3 regions of the Streptomyces sp. NPDC049879 genome follow, and region 3 is predicted to be linked to each of the others. Evidence: predicted binding sites of a transcription regulator. Region 3 holds the regulator's gene; each other region holds the start of a gene.

Region 1 (4,560 bases), on a different contig from region 3:
CCACGTGCTGACCGGCCTGGCGAGGGAGGCCGCGTCGAGCGGCTCGGCGGTGCTGCGGGAGCTGCACGACGAGCTGGCGGCCTACCCGGGCGGCACGGCGCACCCGGCGGGGCCGCAGGAGGTGGCGGTGACGCTGCGGGTGGCGTCGGACGCCGGGCCGCTGGCGTTCGTCACGATGGTCACGACCTTCGGCACCGCGCTCGACCTGACGGCGGCCGAGCTGAGCATCGAGGCGTTCCTCCCGGCCGACGCGGCCACCGCCGCCGCACTGGCGGGCGGCGTCGGCTGACCGCGCGTCAGAGGGCGTCGGCCGCCCGCTGCCACGTGCCGGGCAGCAGGGCCCGCGCCGCGTCGAGCCCGGCGGGGGTGCGGGCCGCCGCCAGGACGACGCGCGACCCGGCCGTGCACAGCAGCGTGTCCTCGCCCGCCAGGTAGTACCGCCCGCCGGGGTGGGCGAGGGCGAGCGGCGTGCAGTGGGTGTCGAGGACGGTCCGCGCGGGGTCGTCGGGGTCGAGCAGCACGTCGTGGTGCGCGTCCGGCCAGGTGGTCATCCACTGCCAGAGCACGAGGTCGAGGAACGCGGTGGACACCCGGTCGAGGTACGGGTGCCAGCCGTCCTGCTCGCCGCCCTCGACGACCGGCGGGTCGTCCTGGCCGAGGTCGGCGACGCGGATGCCGAGCGCCGCGTCCGGCGTGCCGTCGCGGTGGAGGACGAGGACGCCCGCGTCGTCACCGGCGCCGACGCCGTCGTGCAGCCGCAGTTCGCCCGGCGGCACCAGGACGGCCGTCACCTCGCCCGTCAGGTCCTCGCGGCCGCCGAGCAGCGCGTAGCCCTCGCGCAGAGCGGCGGGCAGCGGGACGCCGAGCCGCGCGGCGGCGGTGTCCATCACGTACGCGTCCCAGCCCGGCTGGTGGTCCACCGGGAGCACGGGCGCCCACTCGCGCGTGAAGCGGTCGAGGAACGTCCAGGCGGCCGTCCTGTCCCGCAGCGCGGCGGCCACGTCGCCCGCGAGGTCGAAGGGGTCCACTGCTGGCACGGCGGCGTCGCGTTCGTCCGTCACCCGGGCAGACTACGCGGCGGCACCGACAGCGGCGGCCGCCCCCGGACGCGGCGAGGGCCCGCCCCGGGCGGCGTGCGCCACCCGGAACGGGCCCTCGTCAGCGCGGCTGTGCGAGCCGGTGGAGGGGACTTCTCAGAAGTCCATGCCCCCGCCCATGCCCGCGGCGTCGGCACCGGCGCCCGCGGCGGCCTTCTCCGGCTTGTCCGCGATGACGGCCTCGGTGGTGAGGAACAGCGCGGCGATGGAGGCGGCGTTCTGCAGCGCGGAGCGCGTGACCTTGGCCGGGTCGATGATGCCCTCGGCCAGCAGGTCGACGTACTCGCCGGTCGCGGCGTTGAGGCCGTGGCCCGGGGTCAGGTTGCGCACCTTCTCGACGACGACGCCGCCCTCGAGACCGGCGTTGACGGCGATCTGCTTCAGCGGGGCCTCCAGGGCCAGCTTCACAGCGGCGGCACCGGTGGCCTCGTCACCCGTCAGGTCCAGCTTCTCGAAGACCGAGGCGGCCTGCAGCAGGGCCACGCCGCCACCGGCGACGATGCCCTCCTCGACGGCGGCCTTGGCGTTGCGCACCGCGTCCTCGATGCGGTGCTTGCGCTCCTTCAGCTCGACCTCGGTGGCGGCACCGGCCTTGATGACGGCCACGCCGCCGGCCAGCTTCGCCAGGCGCTCCTGGAGCTTCTCGCGGTCGTAGTCCGAGTCGGAGTTCTCGATCTCGGCGCGGATCTGGTTGACCCGGCCCTGGACCTGGTCGCTGTCGCCGGCACCGTCGACGATGGTGGTCTCGTCCTTGGTGATGACGACCTTGCGGGCGCGGCCGAGCAGGTCGAGGGTCGCGTTCTCCAGCTTGAGGCCGACCTCCTCGGAGATGACCTGGCCACCGGTGAGGATGGCGATGTCGCCGAGCATGGCCTTGCGGCGGTCGCCGAAACCGGGAGCCTTGACCGCGACGGACCGGAAGGTGCCGCGGATCTTGTTGACCACCAGGGTGGACAGGGCCTCGCCCTCGACGTCCTCGGCGATGATCAGCAGCGGCTTGCCCGACTGCATGACCTTCTCCAGCAGCGGAAGGAGGTCCTTCACGTTGCTGATCTTGGAGTTGACGATGAGGATGTACGGGTCCTCGAGCTCGGCCTCCATGCGCTCCATGTCGGTCGCGAAGTACGCCGAGATGTAGCCCTTGTCGAAGCGCATGCCCTCGGTGAGCTCCAGCTCAAGACCGAAGGTCTGCGACTCCTCGACGGTGATGACGCCTTCCTTGCCGACCTTGTCCATCGCCTCGGCGATCAGCTCGCCGATCTGCGTGTCACCGGCCGAGATGGAGGCGGTGGAGGCGATCTGCTCCTTGGTCTCGACCTCCTTGGCCTGGCCGAGCAGGGCCTCGGAGACCTTCTCCACGGCGGCCTCGATGCCCCGCTTCAGGGCCATCGGGTTGGCGCCCGCCGCGACGTTGCGCAGGCCCTCGCGGACCAGCGCCTGGGCCAGCACGGTCGCCGTGGTCGTGCCGTCACCGGCCACGTCGTCCGTCTTCTTGGCGACCTCCTTGACGAGCTCGGCGCCGATCTTCTCGTAGGCGTCCTCGAGCTCGATCTCCTTGGCGATCGACACACCGTCGTTGGTGATGGTGGGGGCGCCCCACTTCTTCTCCAGCACGACGTTCCGGCCCTTGGGGCCGAGCGTGACCTTGACGGCGTCGGCGAGCTGGTTCATCCCGCGCTCAAGGCCGCGCCGCGCCTCCTCGTTGAACGCGATGATCTTGGCCATGTGAAGTGGTCCTCCCAGAACAGGGGTGGATTGCGCCGGACCGCGCTGGCGCCCGCGACGGACGGCCCAGGGCCTGCGGTTCCTTGCCCCGCCTGGCCGCCGGACCTCACCGAACCGGTCCTTGCTGTCACTCTCACCTCTAGAGTGCTAACCCCATGATTAGCACTCTCCCCCGGCGAGTGCAAACCCCCCGGGGGGTGACACGCACCAGGGCCCGCACCCCTGTCCGGGGTGCGGGCCCTGGTCGTGGCGCTCGCGGTGCGGTCGGCGGTTCAGACGGTCACCCGGACCATGTCGGCCTGAGGACCCTTCTGACCCTGAGAGATCTCGAACTCGACCCGCTGTCCTTCTTCCAGAGTGCGGTAGCCGTCCATCTGGATCGCGCTGTAGTGGACGAACACGTCCGCACCACCGTCTACCGCGATGAAGCCGTAGCCCTTCTCCGCGTTGAACCACTTGACGGTGCCCTGAGCCATTTCCTAACTCCCCATTTGTGCCGGCCCATTCACGAGACCGCACTCCGCGGGCCCGGGTCAGACCTGTCAGACCCCACCCCCCGGCCGTGTGGGGGTGTGCGCCGGAACGCGTGACCGCCGCTGAATGTATCTGCACGGACGCCCAGCGCAACAGGCCATTCGAGGGAGATTTCTTGAGACCACGATCCGGGCAAACGCCGCACGGGGGAAGGTAGTTGGACCATCTCCCCCGGCTCAAAAGTGCCAACCCGACAATTGGTGCACCAATTTTCGGCACGAGATTTGCGCGATGTGTCGCGAATTCATATGCGCCCGGCACGGGCGGGGGCGGGAGGCGCTCGCCACTTTAGCGTTCCCGTGACACGCGACCGCCCCGGAACACGCGGTTCCGGGGCGGCGGGGGTATCTGGACGGTGCGTTTTCGGACGTGCTCGCCGGGGAGCGCGCGACGGCGCGCGCCCCGGCGGGGGGTCAGCAGCCGCCGGCGACGGCCGGGATGATCGAGACGCCCGCGCCGTCCGGCGTCGGCGTGGCCAGGCCCTCGGCGAACCGCACGTCGTCGTCGTTCACATAGACGTTCACGAAGCGCCGCAGCTTGCCCTGGTCGTCCAGCACGCGCCCCGCGATGCCCTGGTGGTTGCGGTCGAGGTCGGCGAGGACCTCCTCCAGCGTGCCGCCCTCGGCGGCCACCTCGGACGCGCCGCCGGTGTACGTGCGCAGGATCGTGGGGATACGGACGGTGACGCTCATGCCAGCCCAGCCTCTCGGAAGGCGTCCAGGTTCGGACGGATGGTCGCGGTAGGACCGGTGGTCGGGGCCACCGCGTCCAGGGTCTTCAGGCCGTCGCCGGTGTTCACGACGACGGTGGTCAGCGAGGGGTCGAGCGCGCCCGCCTCGATCAGCTTGCGGGTCACGCCGAGCGTCACGCCGCCCGCCGTCTCCGTGAAGATGCCCTCGGTCCTGGCCAGCAGCTTGATGGCGTCCACGATCTCGGCGTCCGTGACGTCCTCGACCGCGCCGCCCGTCCGCCGCGCGATGTCCAGGACGTACGGGCCGTCCGCCGGGTTGCCGATGGCGAGGGACTTGGCGATCGTGTCGGGCCGCACCGGCCGCACCACGTCGTGGCCCTCGCGCCAGGCGCGGGAGACCGGGGAGCAGCCCTCGGCCTGGGCGCCGAAGATCCGGTAGGGCCGGTCCTCGACCAGGCCGGTCTCGATCAGCTCCCTGAGTCCCTTGTCGATCTTGGTCAGCTGGGAGCCGGA
Region 2 (4,560 bases), on a different contig from region 3:
GCACGCGCCAGCGCGATGGCGTCACCCCCGATCCCGCACCCCAGATCGGCGACCCGCCGCACCCCGAGCGCCGCGAAGCGCGCCGCCCGCCAGGCGGCGACCGGCGCCCGCGTCGCCTGCTCCACGCCGTCCGGCGTGAAGAACATCCGCCCCGCGTCCGCGCCGAACTTGGCCGCCGCACGCTGCCGCAGCCGCGCCTGCCCGATGGCGGCGGACACCAGCGCGGGCGGGTGGTCGCGCCGCAGCCGGGTCGCCACCGCCAGCTCGTCGGCGGGGTCCAGGTCGCGCAGCTGCGCGAGCAGGTCCCGGCCCGTTCCGGTCAGCAGCGCGCGGAAAGCGATGGGGTCGGCGGGGTCGGCGGGGGGTGAGGGTGCGGCCACACGGGTCATTCTCCCCGCTCCGCCGGAACGGCGTTCGGGGACCGGCCCGCCGCCGGTGGCACCATCCCGAACCATGGGGATTATCGGACAAGTAGGACAAAATGATAAGCGGTATACGGGACGGCGGGCCCCGGTCAGGGTCCGCCGCTCCCTGGCCATCGGCGGCGCGACGATACTCGCCGTCGCTTGCTCGGGACTTCCCGTCCGCCTCCTCGCCCACGACCCCGCCCGCCAGGACCACGGGCAGGACCAGGCGTACGGCATGGACGCCACCACCGACAGCGCCCCCGGGCCAGGCGCCGCCGAGCGCGTCACGGCACTCGCCCTGGGCGCCCCGCAGCGCGACCAGGCGCGCACCGCCGCCCACGCGCTGGAGGCGTACGCCGAGAAGCTCGAACGCGCCGAGACCCGCCGCGTCGCCGCCGCCAAGACGTGGGGGCTGCGCAAGGTCCCCCTCCGCGCCCCCGAACCCCCGGCCACCCCGCCCCGCCTCGCCCCCGAACCGGGACACCTCACCGGCGAAGGGCTCCCCCCGGTGATCGTCCGCGTCCCCACCGACCAGAAGGTGGTCTTCCTCACCATCGACGACGGCGCCGACAAGGACCCGGAACTCCTCCGCATGCTCCGCGAACTGGACCTCCCCGTCAGCGGCTTCCTCTCCGACGAGGTCGCCCGCGAGGACTACGGCTTCTTCCGCGACGCCCTCGAAGACGGCCACCACAGCCACAACCACACCATCAACCACCGCGAGATGACCCGCCTCACCTACGCCGAGCAGCGCGCCGAGATCTGCGGCCAGCAGGCGAACCTCACCCGCGAACTGGACGAACGCCCCACCCTCTTCCGCCCGCCCTACGGCGCCTACAACCGCGACACCCTCCGCGCCGCCGCCGACTGCGGCATCGAAGTCGTCCCGCTCTGGGCGGAGGAGGTGTTCCCCGACCGCATCGACTACGGCCGCGCCGACCGCCGCTTCCACCCGGGCGACATCGTCCTCACCCACTTCCGCGGCGAACGCGAGTGGGACGGCAGCATGACGGACATGCTGCGCCGCCTCCTTGACGCCGTGAGCGAACAGGGATTCGCCATCGCCCGGCTGGAGGACTACGTGTGACCCGTGCGGCGCGGGCGCCGGGACCCGCCGGGGCCGCGGGAACGGCCGCGCGCGCCGCCCCGTCCGTTAGGCTCGCGACCGGCGGCATTGGCACTCTGGTTGACTGAGTGCTAACCGCCGCCTAGTCTCAACTCTGGCACTCACACCATGAGAGTGCCAGCTACGCGCGACGGGCGGACTCGGCACCCGCGACGACGGGTCCACCAGGTCGCCATCCAGCCATAGAAGCCCCGGATCTCCGAAGGGGGAGGTCGGATCGTGACGACCGCCAGCAAGGTTGCCATCAAGCCGCTCGAGGACCGCATCGTGGTCCAGCCGCTCGACGCCGAGCAGACCACGGCCTCGGGCCTGGTCATTCCTGACACCGCCAAGGAGAAGCCCCAGGAGGGCACCGTCCTTGCCGTGGGCCCCGGCCGCTTCGAGGACGGCAACCGTCTGCCGCTCGACGTGAAGGTCGGCGACGTGGTGCTGTACAGCAAGTACGGCGGCACCGAGGTCAAGTACAACAACGAGGACTACCTCGTCCTCTCGGCTCGCGACGTCCTCGCGATCATCGAGAAGTAACGGCATCGCACGCGACGCCGGACCGTGCCCCGGTACCCGCGCCGACACCGTTCGGCTGACCGGGCCCGGGGCACGGACGCGTCCGCCGGCCGCTCAGGCGGCGGACAGGACCGGTGACACCGGCCCGTCCACCACCTGAACGGCCGGCCGACCCCGTGGCCCGACGCACCCGCGCGGCACCACGGGTCCTCCAGCAGTCCGAGAGATCACGCACAAGGGGACACCCACAGCCATGGCGAAGATCCTGAAGTTCGACGAGGACGCGCGGCGCGCCCTCGAGCGCGGCGTCAACGCGCTCGCCGACGCCGTCAAGGTGACCATCGGCCCCAAGGGCCGCAACGTCGTCATCGACAAGAAGTTCGGCGCGCCCACCATCACCAACGACGGTGTGACCATCGCCCGCGAGGTCGAGGTCGAGGACGCCTACGAGAACCTGGGCGCCCAGCTCGTCAAGGAGGTGGCGACCAAGACCAACGACATCGCGGGTGACGGCACCACCACCGCGACCGTCCTGGCCCAGGCGCTGGTCCGCGAGGGCCTGCGCAACGTCGCCGCCGGCGCCTCGCCCTCCGGCCTCAAGCGCGGCATCGACGCGGCCGTCGCCGCCGTCGCCGAGGACCTGAAGGCCAGCGCCCGCCCGATCGACTCCAAGGAGGACATCGCCGCGGTCGCCGCCCTGTCCGCCCAGGACAAGCGGGTCGGCGAGCTGATCGCCGAGGCGATGGACAAGGTCGGCAAGGACGGCGTGATCACCGTCGAGGAGTCCCAGACCTTCGGTCTCGACCTGGACTTCACCGAGGGCATGGCCTTCGACAAGGGCTACCTGTCGCACTACATGGTGACCGACCAGGAGCGCATGGAGGCCGTCCTCGACGACCCGTACATCCTGATCCACCAGGGCAAGATCTCCTCCATCCAGGACCTCCTGCCGCTGCTGGAGAAGATCATGCAGTCCGGCGCGTCCCGCCCGCTGCTGATCATCGCCGAGGACGTGGACGGCGAGGCGCTGTCCACCCTGGTCGTCAACAAGATCCGCGGCACCTTCAACTCGGTCGCCGTCAAGGCCCCCGGCTTCGGCGACCGCCGCAAGGCGATGCTCGGCGACATGGCCACCCTCACCGGCGGCACCGTCATCTCCGAGGAGGTCGGCCTCAAGCTCGACCAGGTCGGTCTCGACGTCCTCGGCACCGCGCGCCGCGTGACCATCACCAAGGACGACACCACGATCGTCGACGGTGCCGGCGAGCGCGCCGACATCGAGGGCCGGGTCGCCCAGATCCGCGCCGAGATCGAGAACACGGACTCCGACTGGGACCGCGAGAAGCTCCAGGAGCGCCTCGCCAAGCTGGCCGGCGGCGTGTGCGTCATCCGCGTCGGCGCCGCCACCGAGGTGGAGCTGAAGGAGAAGAAGCACCGTCTGGAGGACGCCATCTCGGCGACCCGCGCGGCGGTCGAGGAGGGCATCGTCCCCGGTGGCGGCGCCTCCCTCGTGCACTCCGCGAAGGTCCTCGACGGTGGCCTCGGCCGCACCGGTGACGAGGCGACCGGCGTCGCCATCGTCCGCCGCGCCGCCGTCGAGCCGCTGCGCTGGATCGCGGAGAACGCGGGCCTCGAGGGCTACGTCATCACCTCCAAGGTCGCCGAGCTGGACAAGGGCGAGGGCTACAACGCCGCCACCGGCACCTACGGCGACCTGGTCAAGGACGGCGTCATCGACCCGGTCAAGGTGACCCGCTCCGCGTTGCAGAACGCCGCCTCGATCGCCTCCCTGCTGCTCACCACCGAGACCCTCGTGGTGGAGAAGAAGGAAGAGGAGCCCGAGGCCGCCGGTCACGGCCACGGTCACTCGCACTGACCCGCGCCGCACCGCCGAACGGCACAGGACCCCGCCGCGCACACCGCGCGGCGGGGTCCCGCCGTTCCCGCGACCGCTGACGAACGGGCTCAGGCCGTCGCGTCACCGCCCCGCCGCGGGCCGAAGCGCCGCCCGGCGCGCGACGAGATGCCGCCGAGCGCCCCGCGCGGCATCAGGCGCGCGGCGCCGAGCAGCGCGCGGTAGCGCGCGTCCGGGATGCACACGGTCCGCCCGCGCGCCAGGTCCCGCAGCGCGGCGTCGACCACGCGGTCCGCGTCCAGCCACATCCAGCCGGGGATGTTGTCCGTCCGCATCTCCGCGCGCCGGTGGAACTCGGTCCGCACGAAGCCGGGGCACAGCGCCATCATCCGCACGCCGCCGCCCGCCAGGTCGCGCGCCGCGCCCTCCGTGAACTGCACCACCCACGCCTTCGACGCCCCGTACGTCCCGCGCGGCAGGAACGCCGCGACCGACGCCACGTTCACCACGCCGCCGCGCCCGCGCTCCCGCATCGGCCCGGCCGCGGCCGTCGTCAGCCGCAGCACCGCCTCGCAGTGCACCTTCAGCATCCGCAGCTCGTCCGCCACCGGCGCCTTCAGGTAGGCGCCCCGCAGGCCGAAGCCCGCGTTGTTGACCAGCAGACCGAC
Region 3 (4,560 bases):
GGCACCTCGGGATTCCGCGACGCGCTGTGGCTGGCCGCCGCCGTGGCGGCCGTGACAGCGGCGCTCGCCCCGTTCCTCATACCGGGCGGACGCCCACCGGCCGGGACGCGCGTCTCCATGCACTGATCCACACCGGAACCCGGCCGGTCCCCGGCCCGGATTCGCACACCGGTCCAGGGGCCCTCCGGCTCCACGGGCATGACAGACCCACCGACCGTCACGGCCGGACGGTCGGTCGGGGACAGGCCGGGGAAGGCAGGGCCCGCACGCGCCGCGCGAGTGCGCTTGGGCGGGGGGGCGCGGGGCGGCCGGAGCGCCATGCCTTCCCGCCGTGGGCCTCAGGGCGCGCGGACCCTGGAAAAGTGTGCCCAGGAGGCGCGTTCATCGGCGCGCGGCGCTCGCGGAGGGAGCCGGGCGGACGGGCGTCAGGACCAGCGGCCGGTGCGGCCGAGGAGCAGGGCCAGGGCGGCCGTGCCCGCCGTGGAGGTGCGCAGGACCGTGGGGCCGAGCCGGTACGGCTTCGCGCCCGCCTCGGCGAAGGCGGCCAGTTCGTCCGGCGTGACCCCGCCCTCGGGGCCCACGACCAGGACGATCGGCCCCTCCACGGGCAGCGGCGCGGTCGCCAGCGGCTCGGTGCCGCTCTCGTGCAGGACGGCGGCGAACGCGGCCCCGGCCAGCAGCTCCGCGGCGCCCCGCGTCGTCACCGCCTCGGTCACCTCGGGGAAGCGCAGGCGCCGCGCCTGCTTGCCCGCCTCGCGGGCGGTGGCACGCCACTTGGCGAGGGACTTCGCGCCCCGCTCGCCCCGCCACTGGGTGACGCAGCGGGCCGCCGCCCACGGCACGACGCGGTCCACGCCCGTCTCGGTCATGGTCTCCACGGCCAGTTCGCCCCGGTCGCCCTTGGGCAGCGCCTGGACCACCGTCACCTCCGGCCGGGGCGGCGCCTCGGTCCTGAGGCCGCCGACCGTCACCTCAAGGCGGTCGCGGCCCTCGACCGACGCCACCGTGCCGGACGCGCCCGTGCCCCGGCCGTCCGTCAGCACGACGTCCTCGCCCGGCCGCAGCCGCCGCACCGAGACGGCGTGCCGCCCCTCGGGGCCGTCGAGCACCAGCGTCCGGCCCACGGCCGCCGCGTCGAGCGACTCGACCAGGAAGACAGGAGCCGTGCTCATCGCCCGTTGAACGCGTCCTTCAGGCGGGAGAACAGCCCCTGCTGCCCCGGCTGGAACTGCCCCATGGGCCGCTCCTCGCCCCGCAGCTTCGCCAGGCGCCGCAGCAGCTCCTCCTGCTCCGCGTCGAGCTTGCCGGGCGTCTGCACCTCGACGTGCACCACGAGGTCGCCCCGCCCGCTGCTGCGCAGGTGCGTGATGCCGCGGGCGTGCAGCGGGATCGACTGGCCGGACTGCGTGCCCGGCCTGATGTCGACCTCCTCCATGCCGTCCAGCGTCTCCAGCGGCACCTTCGTGCCCAGCGCCGCCGCCGTCATCGGCACGGTCACCGTGCAGTGCAGGTCGTCGCCGCGCCGCTGGAAGACCGCGTGCGGCGTCTCGCGGATCTCGACGTACAGGTCACCGGCGGGGCCGCCGCCGGGACCCACCTCGCCCTCGCCCGCGAGCTGGATGCGCGTGCCGTTGTCGACACCGGCGGGGATCTTCACCGTCAGCGTCCTGCGGGTCCGCACCCGGCCGTCGCCCGCGCACTCGGGGCACGGCGTCGGCACCACGGTCCCGAAGCCCTGGCACTGCGGGCAGGGCCGCGACGTCATGACCTGGCCGAGGAACGACCGCGTCACCTGCGACACCTCGCCCCGGCCGCGGCACATGTCGCACGTCTGCGCCGACGTGCCGGGGGCCGCGCCCTCGCCGTTGCACGTGTTGCAGACGGTGGCCGTGTCGACCTGGATCTCCTTGGTCGTGCCGAAGGCCGCCTCGTTGAGGTCGATCTCCAGCCGGATCATGGCGTCCTGGCCGCGCCGCGTCCGCGACTTCGGGCCGCGCTGCGACGCGGTGCCGAAGAAGGCGTCCATGATGTCCGAGAAGTTCCCGAAGCCCGCGCCGCCGAAGCCCGCGCCCGCCGAGGCGGCGCTCCCCAGCGGGTCGCCGCCGAGGTCGTACATCTGCTTCTTCTGCGGGTCGGAGAGCACCTCGTACGCGGTGTTGACCTCCTTGAACCGCTCCTGCGTCTTCGGGTCCGGATTGACGTCCGGATGCAGTTCGCGGGCGAGCCTGCGGAAGGCCTTCTTGATCTCTTCCTGCGAGGCGTCCCGCTGCACGCCGAGGATCGCGTAGTAGTCCGTCGCCACTTAGTTCTCCGCGAGGATCTGTCCGACGTACCGTGCCACTGCGCGCACCGCTCCCATCGTTCCCGGGTAGTCCATGCGGGTCGGTCCGACCACGCCGAGCTTGGCCACCGCCTCGTCCCCAGAACCGTAGCCGACCGAGACGACCGAGGTGGAGGTCAGGCCCTCGTGGGCGTTCTCGTGACCGATGCGCACGGTCATCCCCGAGTCCTTCGCCTCCCCGAGCAGCCGCAGGAGGACGACGTGCTCCTCCAGCGCCTCCAGCACGGGCCTGATCGTCAGCGTGAAGTCCTGTCCGAAGCGCGTGAGATTGGCGGTCCCGCCGATCACGAGCCGCTCCTCGGTCTCCTCGACCAGCGTCTCCAGGAGGGACGACAGGACGGTCGAGACCGTGCCGCGCTCCTCCTTGTCGAAGGAGTCCGGCAGATCCGCCACCAGCCGCGGCATGTCGGGGAACCGCTGCCCCGCGATCCGGCTGTTCAGCCGGGCGCGCAGGTCCGCGAGCGAGGTCTCCCCGAACGGCGCCGGGCAGTCGATCAGCCGCTGCTCCACCCGGCCGGTGTCGGTGATCAGCACCAGCATCAGCCGCGCGGGCGCCAGCGACAGCAGCTCGACGTGCCGCACCGTGGAGCGGCTGAGCGAGGGGTACTGCACGACGGCGACCTGCCGCGTCAGCTGCGCGAGCAGCCGCACCGTGCGGCCGACGACGTCGTCGAGGTCCACGGCGCCGTCGAGGAAGTTCTGGATCGCCCGGCGCTCGGCCACGGACAGCGGCTTCACGTCGGCGAGCTTGTCGACGAACAGCCGGTAGCCCTTGTCGGTGGGCACGCGCCCCGCGCTGGTGTGGGGCTGGGCGATGTACCCCTCCTCCTCCAGGGCCGCCATGTCGTTGCGCACGGTGGCCGGGGAGACCTGGAGGTTGTGCCGCTCCGTGAGGGCCTTGGAACCGACCGGCTCCTCGGTGCCCACGTAGTCCTGGACGATGGCCCTGAGCACCTCAAGCCTGCGTTCACTGAGCATGCCGCGCACCTCCCGTCCGGCCGTCGCCGCCCTTGGCACTCGACGTCACCGAGTGCCAATCCCTGGACCAGTGTACGGCCGGGTAGCACGCCCAGGGAATCGCGACCGGTGTGCCGGTTGTCGGCGGGGACCGGGTGCGGGTGGCTCGTTGTCGTTGGCTCAGGCTAACGTCCCAGGTCCATGAGCACTTGGGAAGAGGTGACGGACGGCGTGATCCGCCGTCGTCTGTCCGGCTGGGACGAGACGATCGGCGCGATCGCGGGTGACGACGGCCTGCTCCTCGTGGACACGGGGCCCACGCCCGGCGCCGCCGCGGACGCCGGGCGGGAGGCGGAGGCGCTGCTCGGCCGCCCCGTGACGCGGCTGGTGGTCACGCACCCGCACTTCGACCACCTGCTGGGAGCGGGCGCGTTTCCGGAGGCGGAGGCCTACGGGCCGCGGCACGACGCCGCGGAGAACGCGCGGGACGGCGTGCGGCAGGGGCTGGCGCCCGAGGACGCGGCGCACGGCGAGGAGCTGCTGTCCGGGGTGCGCTGGCGGATCATGGACGGCACCGATGTGACGCTCGACCTCGGCGGCGGGCGGCGCGCCCTGCTCGTGGACCTGGGCGCGGCGCACTCGTCGCACGACATCGCCGTGGTCGTCCACGGGCCGGTCCCCGTGGTGTTCTGCGGCGACCTGGTCGAGGAGTCGGGCGAGCCCCAGGCGGGCCCCGACGCGCGGCCTGAACGCTGGCCCGGCGCCCTCGACCGGCTGCTGGATCTCGGCGGGCCCGAGGCGGTGTACGTGCCAGGGCACGGCGCGCTGGTGGACGCGGACTTCGTGCGGGCCCAGCGGGACGCGCTGCGTGCGCGCTTCGGCGGAGCCGGGCCGGCGTGAGGGGCCCGCGTGGTCGAATGGGGCCATGCGCAGCCGACAGTACGGTCCCGACCTGACGCCGCCGTGGAAGCGGCGCACGCCCGTCCCCGAGGTCCCGGCGGACCACGGTCTCGTGGTCGAGGAGGCCGCGACCGGCTTCTGCGGCGCGGTCGTGCGCTGCGAGCGCACGGCGCAGGGCGACACCGTCACGCTGGAGGACCGTTTCGGGGCGCTGCGGGTCTTCCCGCTGGAGCCGCGCGGCTTCCTGATCGACGGGCGCGCCGTGACGCTGACCCGGCCCGTACGGCGCCCCGCCGCCCCGGCCGGGCCGGCGCGGACGGCCTCCGGCTCGCTGGCGGTGCCGGGGGCGCGCGCCCGCGTAG

What was found. Region 3 encodes HrcA, which represses chaperone genes, less so after heat shock. Its sites were predicted from a motif close to TTNGCACTCNGNNNNNCNGAGTGCNAA; they were not measured.
Region 1: groL (chaperonin GroEL) is a predicted target of HrcA. The motif match lies at 2,982-3,008, and genes of this name have one in related genera.
Region 2: groES (co-chaperone GroES) is a predicted target of HrcA. The motif match lies at 1,582-1,608, and genes of this name have one in related genera.

What each region holds. Positions count from the first base shown of each region.
Region 1 covers NZ_JBITKT010000009.1:171,741-176,300, reverse strand. Annotated here, with positions in the region: gene ACIBPC_RS27285 (helix-turn-helix transcriptional regulator) at 1-289, shown strand, start outside; gene ACIBPC_RS27280 (hypothetical protein) at 297-1,061, opposite strand; gene groL (chaperonin GroEL) at 1,194-2,822, opposite strand; gene ACIBPC_RS27270 (cold-shock protein) at 3,095-3,298, opposite strand; gene ACIBPC_RS27265 (MoaD/ThiS family protein) at 3,770-4,048, opposite strand; gene thrC (threonine synthase) at 4,045-4,560, opposite strand, start outside.
Region 2 covers NZ_JBITKT010000009.1:235,486-240,045, forward strand. Annotated here, with positions in the region: gene ACIBPC_RS27610 (methyltransferase) at 1-389, opposite strand, end outside; gene ACIBPC_RS27615 (polysaccharide deacetylase family protein) at 454-1,494, shown strand; gene groES (co-chaperone GroES) at 1,750-2,058, shown strand; gene groL (chaperonin GroEL) at 2,291-3,913, shown strand; gene ACIBPC_RS27630 (SDR family oxidoreductase) at 4,003-4,560, opposite strand, start outside.
Region 3 covers NZ_JBITKT010000006.1:62,213-66,772, forward strand. Annotated here, with positions in the region: gene ACIBPC_RS20990 (MFS transporter) at 1-126, shown strand, start outside; gene ACIBPC_RS20995 (16S rRNA (uracil(1498)-N(3))-methyltransferase) at 426-1,172, opposite strand; gene dnaJ (molecular chaperone DnaJ) at 1,169-2,302, opposite strand; gene hrcA (heat-inducible transcriptional repressor HrcA) at 2,303-3,319, opposite strand; gene ACIBPC_RS21010 (MBL fold metallo-hydrolase) at 3,500-4,198, shown strand; gene ACIBPC_RS21015 (DUF3097 domain-containing protein) at 4,224-4,560, shown strand, end outside.